Regions from separate parts of the Halorhodospira sp. 9621 genome, predicted to be linked through region 2. Evidence: predicted binding sites of a transcription regulator. Region 2 holds the regulator's gene; the other holds the start of a gene.
The links. Region 2 encodes FliA, which starts transcription of late flagellar genes. Its sites were predicted from a motif close to GCTAAAGTTNNNNNNNNNNCNGCCGATA; they were not measured.
Positions count from the first base shown of each region.

Region 1: LRF89_RS01715 (MotY family protein) is a predicted target of FliA. The motif match lies at 2,906-2,933, and genes of this name have one in related genera.

Region 1 covers NZ_JAJNRD010000002.1:92,449-99,513, reverse strand. The annotation lists gene LRF89_RS01730 (lipocalin-like domain-containing protein) at 1-531, shown strand, start outside; gene LRF89_RS01725 (universal stress protein) at 543-1,445, shown strand; gene LRF89_RS01720 (acyl-CoA thioesterase) at 1,461-1,877, opposite strand; gene LRF89_RS01715 (MotY family protein) at 1,929-2,798, opposite strand; gene pufB (light-harvesting antenna LH1, beta subunit) at 3,240-3,467, shown strand; gene pufA (light-harvesting antenna LH1, alpha subunit) at 3,480-3,674, shown strand; gene def (peptide deformylase) at 3,952-4,440, opposite strand; gene LRF89_RS01695 (light-harvesting protein) at 4,530-4,745, opposite strand; gene pufB (light-harvesting antenna LH1, beta subunit) at 4,760-4,939, opposite strand; gene acnA (aconitate hydratase AcnA) at 5,539-7,065, opposite strand, start outside.
Region 2 covers NZ_JAJNRD010000020.1:24,757-31,821, reverse strand. The annotation lists gene flhF (flagellar biosynthesis protein FlhF) at 1-1,023, shown strand, start outside; gene LRF89_RS09700 (MinD/ParA family protein) at 1,062-1,895, shown strand; gene LRF89_RS09695 (RNA polymerase sigma factor FliA) at 1,895-2,638, shown strand; gene cheY (chemotaxis response regulator CheY) at 2,693-3,076, shown strand; gene LRF89_RS09685 (protein phosphatase CheZ) at 3,082-3,867, shown strand; gene LRF89_RS09680 (chemotaxis protein CheA) at 3,907-6,156, shown strand; gene LRF89_RS09675 (protein-glutamate methylesterase/protein-glutamine glutaminase) at 6,201-7,065, shown strand, end outside.

The DNA.
Region 1 (7,065 bases), on a different contig from region 2:
CCCGGTAACGCCTCCTACTACTACACGCTCCCTCGGCTACAGGCGGCTGGGCGTCTGGCGGTGCCCGACGGCGAGCACACGGTCTCGGGGAGCGCCTGGATCGATCGGGAGTGGGGCAGCAGCACCCTGAGTGAGGAGCAGACCGGATGGGACTGGTTCTCGATTCAGCTCGACGATGACCGCGAACTGATGTTCTATCACTTGCGCCGGGAAGATGGCAGCATCGATCCGAGAAGCAAGGGCGGCTGGGTGGAGGCCGATGGTCGTCACCGCGTGGTCACTCGAGACGACGTGCACCTCGAGGTGCTCGAGCACTGGACCAGCCCTGACGGCGAGGCCACCTACCCGGCGCGCTGGCGGCTAGAATACCCGGAGGAGGAGTTGACCCTGGAGCTCGAGCCTGTGCTGGCGGATCAGGAGCTGCGCGACGGGTTTCGATACTGGGAGGGTGCGCTGCGCGGTCGTGGCGAGGCTGCCGGCCGCCCGGTGAGCGCGGTCGGCTATGCGGAACTGACTGGCTACGTCGATTAGGAGGGGGAGTCGTGCGCAAGATCCTATATGCCACCGATCTCAGCGAACGGACCGAGGCAGCGGCGCAGCGCAGTCTGGATCTGGCTCGCTTGCACGGGGCCGAACTGCGGGCGCTGCACGTCATCGAGGCCGATCTCGAGGAGGAGACCTTGCGCCTGCTGTTCCGCGAGCAGGGCGGCGGCGCGCAGCAGGCGACCCGTGAGCTGGAGCGGGCCAGTGAGGCGCGAATGAACGAGCAGCTCAGTGCCATCGCCGGCGGTGGGGCGGACCCGGCGTGGTCGGTCGGTTGCCGGTGGGGACGTGGTGCGGCTGAGATCGCTGCAGAGGCGCGGGAGTGGGGAGCCGATCTGGTCACGATTGGTGCCCACGGGAGGCGCGTGGTACGGGATCTGTTCCTCGGCGCAACCGCGGAGCGCCTGGCCCACGAGCGCGCCGGGCCTATCCTGGTGGTCAAGCGCCCGCCGCAGGGCGGTTACCAGCGGGTTCTGGTGGCCGTGGACGGGTCCGGACGCTCGCGACACGCTGTCGAAGCGGCCGCCCGCCTGGCCCCGGACGCCGCGCTGCAGCTGCTCGGCGTTCACGATACGACACCGCTGGAGCGGATCTACGGGGCGGGCGAGGGGGCTGCTACAGAGCTCCAGGCGGCCCTGCAGGACGGGCGGCAGCAGACCGCCGAGGCCCTGGGTCGCCTCGTGGACGAGTTGCCGGTGCGGGATCGCGTCGACCACTTCGAGGCCCGCGGCGGCGATCCGGCGACGGTGATCCGTCAATTCGCCGAGGAGGCGGATGTCGATCTGGTTGCCATGGGGACGCGGGGCCTCTCCCGCTGGCAGGGTGCCCTGCTCGGCAGCGTTGCCCGCCGTGTCGCCCACGAGAGCGAGCGCGATGTCTTGCTGACCAGCGGCGAGGGCTGAGCGCCGGCGCGGATCTCAGGTGCTGAGGGCCTCGCGGAAGGGCTCCGGGGTGCGGCGCGGCCGGCGTGCGGTGTAGTCGAAGAAGGCGATGGTCGTCCGGGCACGGGCGACCTCCCTGGCGTCTGCCGGGCGCTCGACGCGGTAGAAGAGTTCGGCCCTACTACGTCCGATCGTGCCGGCGCCGACGGCGATGGTCAGGGCGTCGCCGTGGAAAGCCTCGGCCCGGTACGCTACCTCCAGCTCGCTGATGACGATACCGGCTCCGCCACAGTCCCCCTCACTGAAGCCGTAGTGGGCCAGAAAACCCACCCGGGCCTCGTGGAGCAGGGAGACTAGGGCGTCGTTGCCCAGGTGGCCGCCGTAGTTGACGTCGGTGATGCGCACCGAAAGCTCGGTGGCGAAGGGCAGATGCTCGGGCAGTTCGATCCTCATGGTGGCGATCATAAGGATCGGCGGTTGCCATCGCCAGCACAAGACGGGTGGCTAGAGGGCCGTCCGCAGCTCCACGCGGCGGTTGCTCGCCAGCTCGTGGATGTCCTGTTCAGCGTTGTCCTCGTCGATAAGCCGCGCCTCGATCTCGATCCGGTCCTCGGGTAGGCCGAGGTGCACTAGCTCGTCCCGGACCGCCGCAGCGCGCGCTTCGGCAAGTTGCTCGTTGATCTCCGGACTGCCCCGCGTATCCGCATAGCCGATGGATAGCACCACGCCCCAGTGCGGGTTGTCCTCGACGGCGCGGACGAACCGCCGGATCTCGTCTAGAGCGTTGCGGGTGAGGTCGTCGCTGCCCGTGGCGAAGTAGACCTCGGTGCGCGGCCCGCGCGGCAGGCGCGGGAGGTTGCCCTCCCAGGTTGGGCCGTCACTGTCCGCCATGGGTTCGCCGGTGCGGCCAGGGATAACCTGGCCGCGGGTGGCGGTGCCGGCGTCGACGCGCTCATGACGGGCGATGCACTCGCGGTAGTGGCCGAGCGCCCGCTGGAAGGCGGCCGGGGTCAGCCCGATCTCGATCAGCTCCCCGCTGTATCCGGCCTCGTAGCGGATCTGTGGCTCGCGCCCGTCGCGCAGGGCGTCGAGTAGCCACTGCGTCGTCCGGCGGCTGAAACGCAGTGTCCGCGTGTCCGGGTGCAGACGCACCGGCTCGACATGGCGGCGCCGATCCCCGCCCCAGGCTGGCTCGCCAATATAAAGATCCCCCTCGATTTCTTCCCGGGGAGGGCGATTGGCGAAGAAACTCAGATACTGTCGACCGTCATGCCGGTAGCTGATTAAGGCCACCCCTTTTCCGGGGATTTCGTGGGCCATATGGCACCCGGAACGCCCCTCGAAGGCGTGCCATTGCGCGCCATGCGGGTCCATGCGGTGCGTCTGCTGCCCACTGACAGCCCCGGCGCTTACGCAAATTGCCGCAGCGCAGGCGAAAACGATTGCAAGGGTCCGGGTACGATGATTCATCATGTCCACCATATCGGCATTTGCGCGGGAAACTGAAGTGGAGGGAAAAGGATTCCACAAGGGGGTACAGGGGTGCGGTTATACGCCACCACACAGCGCCCCCATTCCTGCGTTAGTGTTTAGGTCATCGTGGAGGTCGAGCGCTGGACCAGATAGGCAAGGGCTCGGCACACGAACGAACCTCGAAGACTGGGCGGGCCCAGCGTACCGACCCAGCGCTTTGAGGAAGGTCGGCACCCAGGTGCCGGCTGCACGGGAAGTCCCACGTTAGCGTGGGCGACCACCCCCTACCGCGCGGGGGTAGAGCGCGGTACCGGCTGAAACGCTGAACGGAGGACGAAACGTATGGCCGATAACATGTCGCTGACGGGCCTTAGCGATGAGGAAGCTAAGGAGTTCCACAGCATCTTCATGCAGAGCTTCCTGATCTTCACGGCGGTGGCCGTCGTGGCCCACTTCCTCGCTTGGGCCTGGCGTCCGTGGATCCCCGGTGCCGAGGGCTACGGCTCCGTCATCGAGGGTGTTCACAACGTGACCGCCGCTGTTTCCCAAATCGCGCCGCTTGCTGGTTAAGGAGATAGAACCATGTGGAGACTCTGGAAGCTTTACGATCCGCGCCGCGTCCTGATCGGCATCTTCTCCTGGCTGGCCGTGCTGGCCCTGGTGATCCACTTCATCCTGCTCAGCACTGATCGGTTCAACTGGGTCGGCGGTGCTGCGGTCAGCTCGGTGAGCGAGTCCGCTGAAGAGGTGTCCGCTCTGCCCCCGCGGCAGGTCTGACACCCGCTCCCGGGTCAGGTAGGAGGCTCTCCCGCTCTCTCGGAGTGGGGGAGGTTCCTCCCGGGAGAGCCTGCCAGACGCGGCAGGTTGTGAAGAAAAACGGGGCTTATGCCCCGTTTTTCTTTGTCTGTCCGCATTAGTCTCCTGTCTCCTCCGGGGGGTAGGCCGGTCCATACCGGCCTCCACCAGCCAAGCGGGGTGCCCGGGCGCCCTTTTACGTCCGGGCACCCATTCCCTACCGAATCATAGCGCCTGTATGGCGTCTGCGTGGTGCCTGCTAGCGGCGAAGGAGGCGGCCGGCGCGCATCCGCAGCCGTTGCCAGAAAGAGAGTCGGTCGATGAATAGGGTGCCGTCCAGGTGGTCGACCTCGTGGTGCAGGCAGACGGCCTCGAGGTTCTCCAGCTTGCAGTGGAACCGCTCACCGCTGGTGTCCTGAGCGCGGACACTGACCCGGGTGGGGCGCACCACCAGGCCTTGCTGACCGGGGACCGAGAGGCAACGCTCCTCGATGTAACCGGGCAGGCTGCTGCCGGTGATCTCCGGATTGATGAATACGCGCGGCGTCTGTGTCGGATCGGTGCAACAGACGACAATGCGCCGGCGGATATCCACCTGCGGGGCTGCCAGTCCGATGGCGGAGGCGGCGCGCATGGTCTCGATCATGTCATCGACCAGCTCACGGAGTTCCTGGTCGAAGGTCTCCACTGGCGCGGATGGTTCTCGCAGGCGGGGGTCGGGGTGTTCAAGGATGTCTAGCGTGGTCATGGAGGGGTCCTGACGAGAAAAAGGGGCGAGATCCGCAGACCCCGCCCCAGTGTCGAGCCGTCAATGGGCTGCTATCCGCGCAGGCGGATTTACACCATCGACTCGCGCGTTGCCAGCGCGTCGCTCTCGGCAATCTCCGAGGCCGGGATCTCGGCCGCGGCGTTGCCCTCGAAGAAGGCGGGGTACCAGCTGGTGTTCGTCAGGATAGCACCGTGCACCAGCAGGCTGATCAGCAGCACAACACCCAGGAACAGCGGAAGGCCGACGCTGGGCTTGACTACGAGCCAAATACGAGCCTGGTTCATGTGTTAATCCTCCCTTAACCGAGCCACGGCGAGTAGGCGAAAGCCAGCACGTGCGCAACCACGGCGATGCCGAAGAAGATGCGCGCGCCGTCCAGCACGTAGCTGTGCAGCTCTTCCGCCTCCGGCAGGGTCAGCCCGGACGGCCAGACCCTGTTCGGGTCGTCGAAGTCCACGAAATCGTCGCGATCTCTCATAGTAGCTACTCCTTTTATGAAAGGCGTTAGCCTCCGAACCACCCGCCCAATCAACCGGACCGGAGATGGAGCGGGCACCATCCAAATGTCGCAGGGTTAGATAAACAAGAAGGGCGGGTGGCGGTCAACGCTCGGGGGCGCGGTGCCGCACGGGGTGCGCTGCCTTGCCGCGCCACCCTGCGCGGCTACTGCAGAAAAACGTATAAGTACGCGCCAACTGCCCGTTTGTGAAGGGTGTGCGGCGATTTGCCCAATCCTTATCGGTCGCCGCTGTTGGCGGCCACGGGAGCCGCTGGAGCGGTTTTATCGAAAAACCGGGGATTTGAATCGATATTCGCCCGGAAAATCCCGGCGGGCGCGGCCTGAGGAGGCTTTCGAATATCCGGTGGAAACACCGCTCGATGGGAATCATCGGAGGGTGCGACACTGAATCCGTCTCGGAAAAAGGGGGGCGATCCCGAAAGCTTCTTCCGGTGGGACGGACCGCGGTGGCGACGGCCCACAGCGGCCGTTGCACGTCGTATGAGGGGCGGTGGGGGAGCACCCGGGGGCGGGGTGGCCTGTGGCCAACCCCCGCCCATATCAACGCCTGAGGGGTCTCAGGCCGCGCCGGCGAGCCCGCGCAGGACGTAGTGCAAGATACTGCCATGACGGTAGTACTCCCACTCCTGCGGGGTGTCGATCCGCACACGGGCCTCGAAGGTCGTCTCGCCGCCATCCTCACGCCGTGCGACCACACGTACGCTGCGGGGCTGCTCGGTGATGCCCTCGATGTCGAAGGCCTCGTCCCCTGTCAGGCCGAGGTTCTCGGCGTTCTCGCCGTCGCGGAACTGCAGGGGGAGGACGCCGAAGCCCACCAGGTTGGAGCGGTGGATGCGCTCGTAGCTCTCCGCGATCACGGCCTTGATGCCCAGCAGCTTGGTGCCCTTGGCTGCCCAGTCACGGGAGGAGCCGGTGCCGTACTCCTTGCCGGCGAGCACGACCAGTGGGGTGTCCGCCTGCTGGTAGCGCATGGAGGCGTCGTAGACGCTGGTCTGCTCGCCACTGGGCACGTGCGTGGTCCAGCCGCCCTCGGTGCCGGGCGCCATTTTGTTGCGCAGGCGCACGTTGGCGAAGGTGCCGCGCATCATGACCTCGTGGTTGCCGCGCCGCGAGCCGTAGGAGTTGAAGTCCTTGGGGGATACCCCCTGCTCCTGCAGGTACTGCCCGGCAGGGCTGTCCGGGTGGATGGCCCCGGCCGGCGAGATATGGTCCGTGGTGATGGAGTCGCCGACGTAGATCAGGCAGCGGGCGCCGCGGATATCCTGCAGCGGCTCCGGAGTCTTGCTCATGCCCTGGAAGTAGGGCGGGTTCTTGACGTAGGTGGATTCGCGCCAGTCGTAGAGCTCCCCGCGGGGGGCATCGATGGCCTGCCAGGCGGCGTCGCCGTCGAACACGTTGGCGTACTGCTCACGGTACATCCCGGCGGAGATGTTGCCGCGGACCAGGTCTGCCACTTCCTGCTGGGTCGGCCAGATGTCCTGGAGGTAGACATCCCGGCCCTGACTGTCCGTGCCCAGCGGCTCGTTGTAGAGATCCCGCGCCATGGTGCCGGCCAGGGCGTAGGCCACCACCAGCGGGGGCGAAGCGAGGTAGTTGGCCCGAACGTCCTGGTGGATGCGGCCTTCAAAGTTGCGGTTGCCTGAGAGCACCGAGGTCACGCAGAGATCGCCCTCGCGGATGCCGTTGGTGACGGCCTCGGGTAGTGGGCCGGAGTTGCCGATGCAGGTGGTGCACCCGAACCCGACGACCGAGAAGCCCAGATGCTCCAGGTCGTCGAGGAGCCCGGCCTGCTCCAGGTAGGCGGGCACGACCTGCGAGCCCGGTGCCAGGCTGGTCTTGACCCAAGGCTTGGGCATCAGGCCGCGCTCGCGCGCCTTCTTGGCCACCAGGCCGGCGGCGACCAGGACGGCCGGATTCGAGGTGTTGGTGCAGGAGGTGATCGCCGCGATGACGACGTCGCCGTGCTTGAGCATCTCGTTGCGGCCGCCGATCTCGATCTCCACCGCGCCCCGTTCATGGGCATCGTCGATCCCGGGCGCACTGTGGCCGCCCTCGTGCTCGTACTGCTCCTCAGCCTCGTCGGC
Region 2 (7,065 bases):
GGGGCCGCCGCCGAGGCGGCCAGCGCCGGCAACCAGGAGGGCCCGTCTACCGGGGGTGGCTCCGGTGCGAGCCGCCGTCGCGTCGAGGAGGAGCCGGCCTTCCAGGAGATGCGCGAGGAGATCCGCACCCTGCGCAGCCTCTTCGAGAACCAGCTCTCGCTGCTCGAGTGGAACCGCATGGGTCACCGCCACCCGGCCCGAGCCACGGTGATCAAACGGCTCACGGATCTCGGCATGGGCACCGAAGTCAGCCGCAAGCTGGCCGATCACATTGGCGGCGACGAGAACCCCGACACCGCCTTCCGCAAGGCGCTGGCCCTGATCGCCCGGCACCTGCCCATCGCCGGCGACGAGATCGTCGACCGCGGCGGGGTCTACGCCCTGGTCGGCCCCACCGGCGTCGGCAAGACCACCACGGTGGCCAAGCTGGCGGCGCGCTACGCCCTGCGCCACGGCCGCGAGCAGGTGGCACTGGTGAGCACCGACAACTACCGGGTCGGCGCCCAGGACCAGCTGCTGACCTACGCCCGCATCCTCGATGTGCCCGTCTACACCGCCACCAACCGCCATGAGCTGCGGACCATCGTCGACGATCTGATGGACCGCGGCCTGGTGCTCATCGACACCGTGGGCATGAGCCAGCGCGACGTGCGTCTGGCCGAGCAGTTCAAGACCCTGGGCAGCGCCGAGGGGCTGGTGAAGACCTACCTGGTGCTCTCAGCGGCCACCCAGATGGCGACGCTGACCGAATCGGTCAGCGCCTTCGCCGGCGCCGAGCCGGTGGGCTGCATCTTCACCAAGGTCGACGAGGCCTCCAGCCTGGGCGGGGCGATGACCTGCGCCCTGCGCACCAAGCTGCCTATCGCCTATCTGGCCGTGGGGCAGCGGGTGCCGGAAGACCTTCAGGCGGCCAGGGGTGATACACTCGTGCACCGGGCGTGTGCGCTGCTGGACGAGCACGTTCAGGAGGCCGACGAGGAAGCCCTGGCATTGGCTCTCGGTGGGGGAGGCGCATGTTCCTGACAGAGCCAGGCCTCGATCAGGCGGCGGGGTTGCGCAGGATGGCGAAAACCAGACCGGTCAAGGTGGTCGCCGTCACCGGCGGCAAAGGCGGGGTCGGCAAGACCAACGTCTCCGTGAATCTGGCCACTGCGCTCAGTCGCATGGGCCAGGAGGTGATGCTCTTCGACGCCGATCTGGGGCTGGCCAACGTCGACGTGGCCCTGGGCCTGTCGCCCAAGCTCAACCTCTCCCACGTGCTCGCCGGCGAGGCGAGCCTCGATGAGGTCCTCGTCGAGGCCCCCGGCGGCTTTACCATCGTGCCCGCCTCTTCGGGCACCCAGCGCATGGCCGAGCTCACCGCCGCCGAGCACGCCGGGCTGATCCGCTGCTTCAGCGAGCTCCAGCGCGAGGTGGATGTGCTGCTCGTCGACACCGCGGCGGGCATCTCCGAGAGCGTGGTCAGCTTCGTGCGCGCCTGCCGCGAACTGGTCATCGTCGCCTGCAATGAGCCCTCGTCGATCACCGATGCCTACGCCCTGATCAAGGTCCTCAACCGCTACGGGGTCGAGCGCTTCCACCTGGTCGCCAACCGCGTGCGCAGCCGCCGCGAGGGGCAGATGCTGCACCAGAAGCTGGCCGTGGCCACCGAGCGCTTCCTCGACCTGAACCTGGACTTCATCGGCGCCATCCCGGAGGATGATCGCCTACGCCGGGCGGTGCAGAAGCAGCAGCCGGTGGTCGAGACCTACCCGAACAGCCCCTCGGCGCGGGCGTTCGGTGATCTGGCGCGGCGAATCGACGCGTGGCCGACCCCCTCGGGGGCCACCGGGAACCTGGAGTTCTTCGTCGAGCGACTGATCGAATACAGCAGCATGGGGGGAGAGGTGACCTGATGAATGGTCACGCGATGTACACCGCGGTGGCACAGCAGGGCGACGAGGATCTGGTCACCCGCCACGCCTCGCTGGTCAAGCGGATCGCCCACCATCTGGCCAGCCGCCTGCCGCCGAGCGTGCAGCTCGAGGACCTGATCCAGGCCGGTATGATCGGCCTGCTCGAGGCGGCGCGCCAGTACGACTCCTCCCAGGGGGCGAGCTTCCAGACCTACGCCGGCATCCGCATCCGCGGCGCCATGCTCGACGAGATGCGCCGGCTCGACTGGACGCCGCGTTCGGTCCACCGCAAGGGCCGCGAGGTGGCCGAAGCCATCCGCAGCATCGAGCACCGGACCGGGCGGGATGCCCGCGACCACGAGGTGGCCGAGGCCCTGGGGATCTCGGTGGCGGAATACCACAATATCCTGCAGGATGTGTCCTCGGCGAAGGTCTTCAGCATCGACCAGGAGGATCCGGGCACCGGCGAGCCCCACGAGCCCGCCGGGCACGACCCCGGCCCCCTGGCCATGCTGCAGGACGAGGCGTTCCAGGGCGAGCTGGCCGAGGCGATCCGGGAGCTGCCCGAGCGCGAGCGCCTGGTCATGGCGCTCTACTACGATGAGGAACTCAACCTGCGTGAGATCGGCGAGGTGCTCGGGGTCTCGGAGTCGCGGGTCAGCCAGATCCACGGCCGGATCATGCTCAAGCTGCGCAACCGTCTCGGGGAGTGGCGGCGCGAGCAGCAGGAACGAACGGCGTAGCACGGCTTTGGCAAGGCCTCGAGATAGGGGGGCAATGTGGCAGCGGACAAGAACATGAAGATCCTCGTTGTGGACGATTTCTCCACGATGAGGCGGATCATCAAGAACCTGTTGCGCGAACTCGGCTACAACAACGTGGTCGAGGCCGACGACGGCAACACGGCGCTGCCCATCCTGCAGAAGGGCGGGATCGACTTTCTGATCACCGACTGGAACATGCCGGGCATGACCGGTCTGGAACTGCTCAAGCACGTCCGTGCCGACGCCAATCTCAAGGACCTGCCCACGCTGATGGTCACCGCCGAGGCCAAGCGCGAGCAGATCATGGAGGCGGCGCAGGCCGGGGTGAACGGCTACATCGTCAAGCCCTTCACCGCGGCGACGCTGCGCGAGAAGATCGACAAGATCTTCGAGCGGGTCCAGGCAGGCGGGGGATGAGCAGCATGCGCCGGGAGCAGGGCAGCAGCGGCGCCGACCTCGAGGCGTACCGCCGCGCCGCGCAGCAGTTACTGGAGCACGTCGACGCCGGGGACAGCGAGGGTGCCCAGACGGTCATCGACGACCTGACCCACCTGCGGGAGACCGAGCTCTTCCGCGAGCTGGGGACGCTGACCCGGGATCTGCACGAGGCGATCAAGGCGTTCAACTACGACGAGCGCCTGGCCGATATCACCTCCCAGGAGATCCCCGATGCCCGCGAGCGCCTGAACTACGTCATCACGATGACCGAGCAGGCCGCCCACCGCACCCTGACGGTGATCGAGGGCAGTGCGCCGCTGGCGCAGGAGCTGGCCGAGGAGGGGGCACGGCTGGCGGAGCGCTGGCAGGCCTTCCAGCGCCGCGAGCTCAATGTCGAGGACTTCCGCGAGCTCTCCCGCGAGCTGGATGGCTTCCTCAACCGGGTCCAGGCAGACAGCCGGCAGATCAGCGATCAGCTCAACGAGGCGTTGATGGCCCAGGACTACCAGGACCTGACCGGGCAGATCATCCGCAAGGTCATCGCCCTGGTCGAGGAGGTCGAGTCGAACCTGGTCCAGCTGGTGCGCATCTCCGGGCAGCGCTTCGAGGAGGAAGGCCAGCAGCCCTCCACCCGGCCGGCCGAGGACGCCGAGGTGGCCAGCGAGCGGATGCGCCGCGGCGAGGGGCCGACCATGCCCGGCAAGGGTGGCGACGACGTGGTCAGCGGGCAGGACGAAGTGGACGATCTTCTGTCGAGCCTGGGGTTTTAGCCCGGGCACCGAGAAGCCCAACAACAGCGGAGGCCGAGCATGGCCATCGACCTCGACGACGACATCGTGCAGGACTTCCTGGTCGAGTCTCGGGAGATCCTCGACCGGCTGGGCGAGCAGCTGGTGGATCTGGAGCAGCACGGCGAGGACCAGGATCTGCTCAATTCGGTCTTCCGCGGCTTCCACACCATCAAGGGGGGCGCCGGGTTCCTCGGGCTCGATCCGCTGGTTGAGGTCTGCCACCGCACCGAGGACGTCTTCAACCTGCTGCGCAATGGCGAGAAGCAGGTCTCGCCGGAGCTGATGGACACCGTCCTGCGCGCGCTCGATGTGGTGGTCGCGCAGTTCGGGCAGATCGAGAACGGCAGCGACCCGGAACCGGCCTCGGCGGAGCTGCTCCAGGAGCTCGACCGGCTCAAGCAGGCGGATGCCGGTGCGCCGCCGGCCGCCGCCGCAGGGGCAGCGCAGGAGCAGCAGCCGGCCTCCCAGCAAGAGCAGACCGGCGACGACAGCGACGCCGAGTTCGATGAGCTGCTCACCGCCCTGGACGACGGCGACGAGGCCGCCACCTCCGGAGGCGGCGACGAGATCACCGACGCTGAGTTCGAGCAGCTGCTCGACGAGCTCCACGGCAAAGGTCAGCACCAGGGCAAGCCGGTGGCCGAGGATCCGGCCGCGGAGGCCGCCGAACCGGCCTCGGGCGGCGGGGACGACGAGATCACCGAGGAGGAGTTCGAGCAGCTGCTCGACAGCCTCTACGGCCCCGGAGCAGCGCCCGGCAAGGACGCGTCGCCGCCGGCGGTCGAAGGCGCGGGCGACGATGCGCAAAGCGCTTCGGCGCCGCCCCCACCCGGCGCGGCCGCGGCTGGCGAGCCGCAGGCGGGCGAGCCGCAGGCGGCCGACGCGCCGGCGGCCCCCCGGGAGCCCGAGCCGGCCGCTGCGGCGGAGTCGACCCCGGCGGCGCCGCAGGCCGATGCCCCCGCCCGCAAGCCGGCCGCCGGCGGCGGCCAGGGTGGTGGGGGCGGTGGTGGTGCCGGTGCCGACAAGGGTGGCACGGGTGCCGATGCCGGGGGTGGCGGCAACAAGGTCGAGGCCTCGGTGCGGGTGGATACCGCCAAGCTCGACGAGATCATGAACCTCGTCGGCGAGCTGGTGCTGGTGCGCAACCGCCTCTCCAACCTGCGCAACGAGCTCGACGACGATCGCCTCGGCCAGGCGGTCAGCGATCTGGAGCTGGTCACCTCCGACCTGCAGTCTTCGGTGATGAAGACGCGCATGCAGCCGATCAAGAAGGTCTTCGGCCGTTTCCCCCGGGTGATCCGCGACCTGGCCCGGCAACTCGACAAGGAGGTCACGCTGGAGACCCGCGGCGAAGACACCGACCTGGACAAGAACATGGTCGAGGCCCTGGCCGACCCCATGGTCCACCTGGTGCGCAACGCCGTGGATCACGGCGTGGAGTACCCGGATGAGCGCGAGGCCGCCGGCAAGCCCCGCCAGGGCACGGTGACCCTGTCCGCCGAGCAGGAGGGGGATCACATCCTGCTGACCATCGCCGACGACGGGCGCGGGATGGACCCGGACAAGCTGCGCGGCCTGGCGGTGAAAAAGGGCATGATGGACGAGGAGTCGGCCTCGCGGCTCGATGACAAGGAGGCGTACAGCCTGATCTTCCACGCCGGGTTCTCGAGCAAGGAGGAGATCTCCGACGTCTCCGGCCGCGGCGTGGGCATGGACGTGGTCAAGAACAGTCTCTCGCGGCTCAACGGCACCGTGGACATCGACTCCGAGCTGGGCCGTGGCACGGTCATGCGCATCCAGCTGCCGCTCACCCTGGCCATCCTGCCGACGCTGATGGTCAAGGTCTCCGGGCGCAAGTTCGCCCTGCCCATGTCCGTGGTGCGCGAGATCTTCGAACTCCAGGACGTGCGCACCAACGTGGTCAACAACCGCCTGGTGGCCATCGTCCGCGACAAGGCCATGCCGCTGTTCTTCCTGGAGCGCTGGCTCAGCCAGGCCGGTGAGCCGGTGCTCACCACCAAGCGCGAGATGGCCAACGGCGAGGAGGCCGAGGACGAGCGGCAGGTCATCACGGTCATCGTCGGCAACCAGGCCGTCGGCTTTGTCGTCGACGAGGTCATCGGTCTCGAGGAGGTGGTCATCAAGCCCCTGGGCGCGCTGCTCCACGGCCTGCCGGGGCTGGCCGGCTCGACCATCACCGGCGACGGGCAGATCGCCCTGATCGTCGACATCCCGAGCCTGATCAAGGCCTACGGCAAGCGGCTGTAGGCCGCCCGGGCGCGGGGCGCGCGTCGCTCGTAGAGGAGGACTGGGTGAGCATTCGGGTTCTGGTGGTCGACGATTCCGGCTTCTTCCGCCGGCGCATCCGCGCCATGGTCGAGCAGGACCCGCGTCTCGAGGTCTGCGGCGAGGCTGGCGATGGACGCCAGGCCGTGTCCCTGGCCCAGCGCCTGTGCCCGGACGTCATCACCATGGACATCGAGATGCCCGAGCTCGACGGCATCTCGGCGGTCCGCGAGATCATGCAGCGCCGGCCCACCCCGGTCCTGATGTTCTCCTCGCTCACCCACGAGGGCGCACGGGCCACCATCGAGGCGCTGGAGGCCGGCGCCGCCGATTTCATCCCCAAGCGTTTCGCCGACCTCTCCGGGGATATGGAAGCGGTCCAGCGGCAGCTCTGCGAGCGGCTGGTGGAGCTTGGCGGCGGTCGTCGCGGCGGCGGTTCCCGGGGCGGGCAGGCGGCCGCCTCCCAGGCCCGCTCCCCCGCCCCGACACCCCCTCCGGCTGGCGGTGAGGCCGACCGACCCCGGCGCACCCCTGCCTCGACGGCGCCGTCGACCCGGCGGAGGACGGGCGGCGAGCTCGCGCCCGAGTCCCCGGCCGAGTCCCCGACCCCGGCAGCCGAGCCTGCCACTGCCCCCGCGGCAGGCCCCCGGCGGGGCGCGCGCGGCGCTCCGCGCCTGGCCGACCTGCAGGCGGTGGTCATCGGCTGCTCCACCGGCGGTCCGGTGGCCCTGCAGCGGGTGCTGACGCGGCTGCCAGCGAGCTTCCCGGTACCCGTGCTGGTGATCCAGCATATGCCGGCCTCCTTCACGCCGGCCTTCGCCGAGCGTCTCAACGAGCTCTGCCAGGTGCGCGTGCGTGAGGCGGCCGATGACGACATGCTGCGCCCGGGCG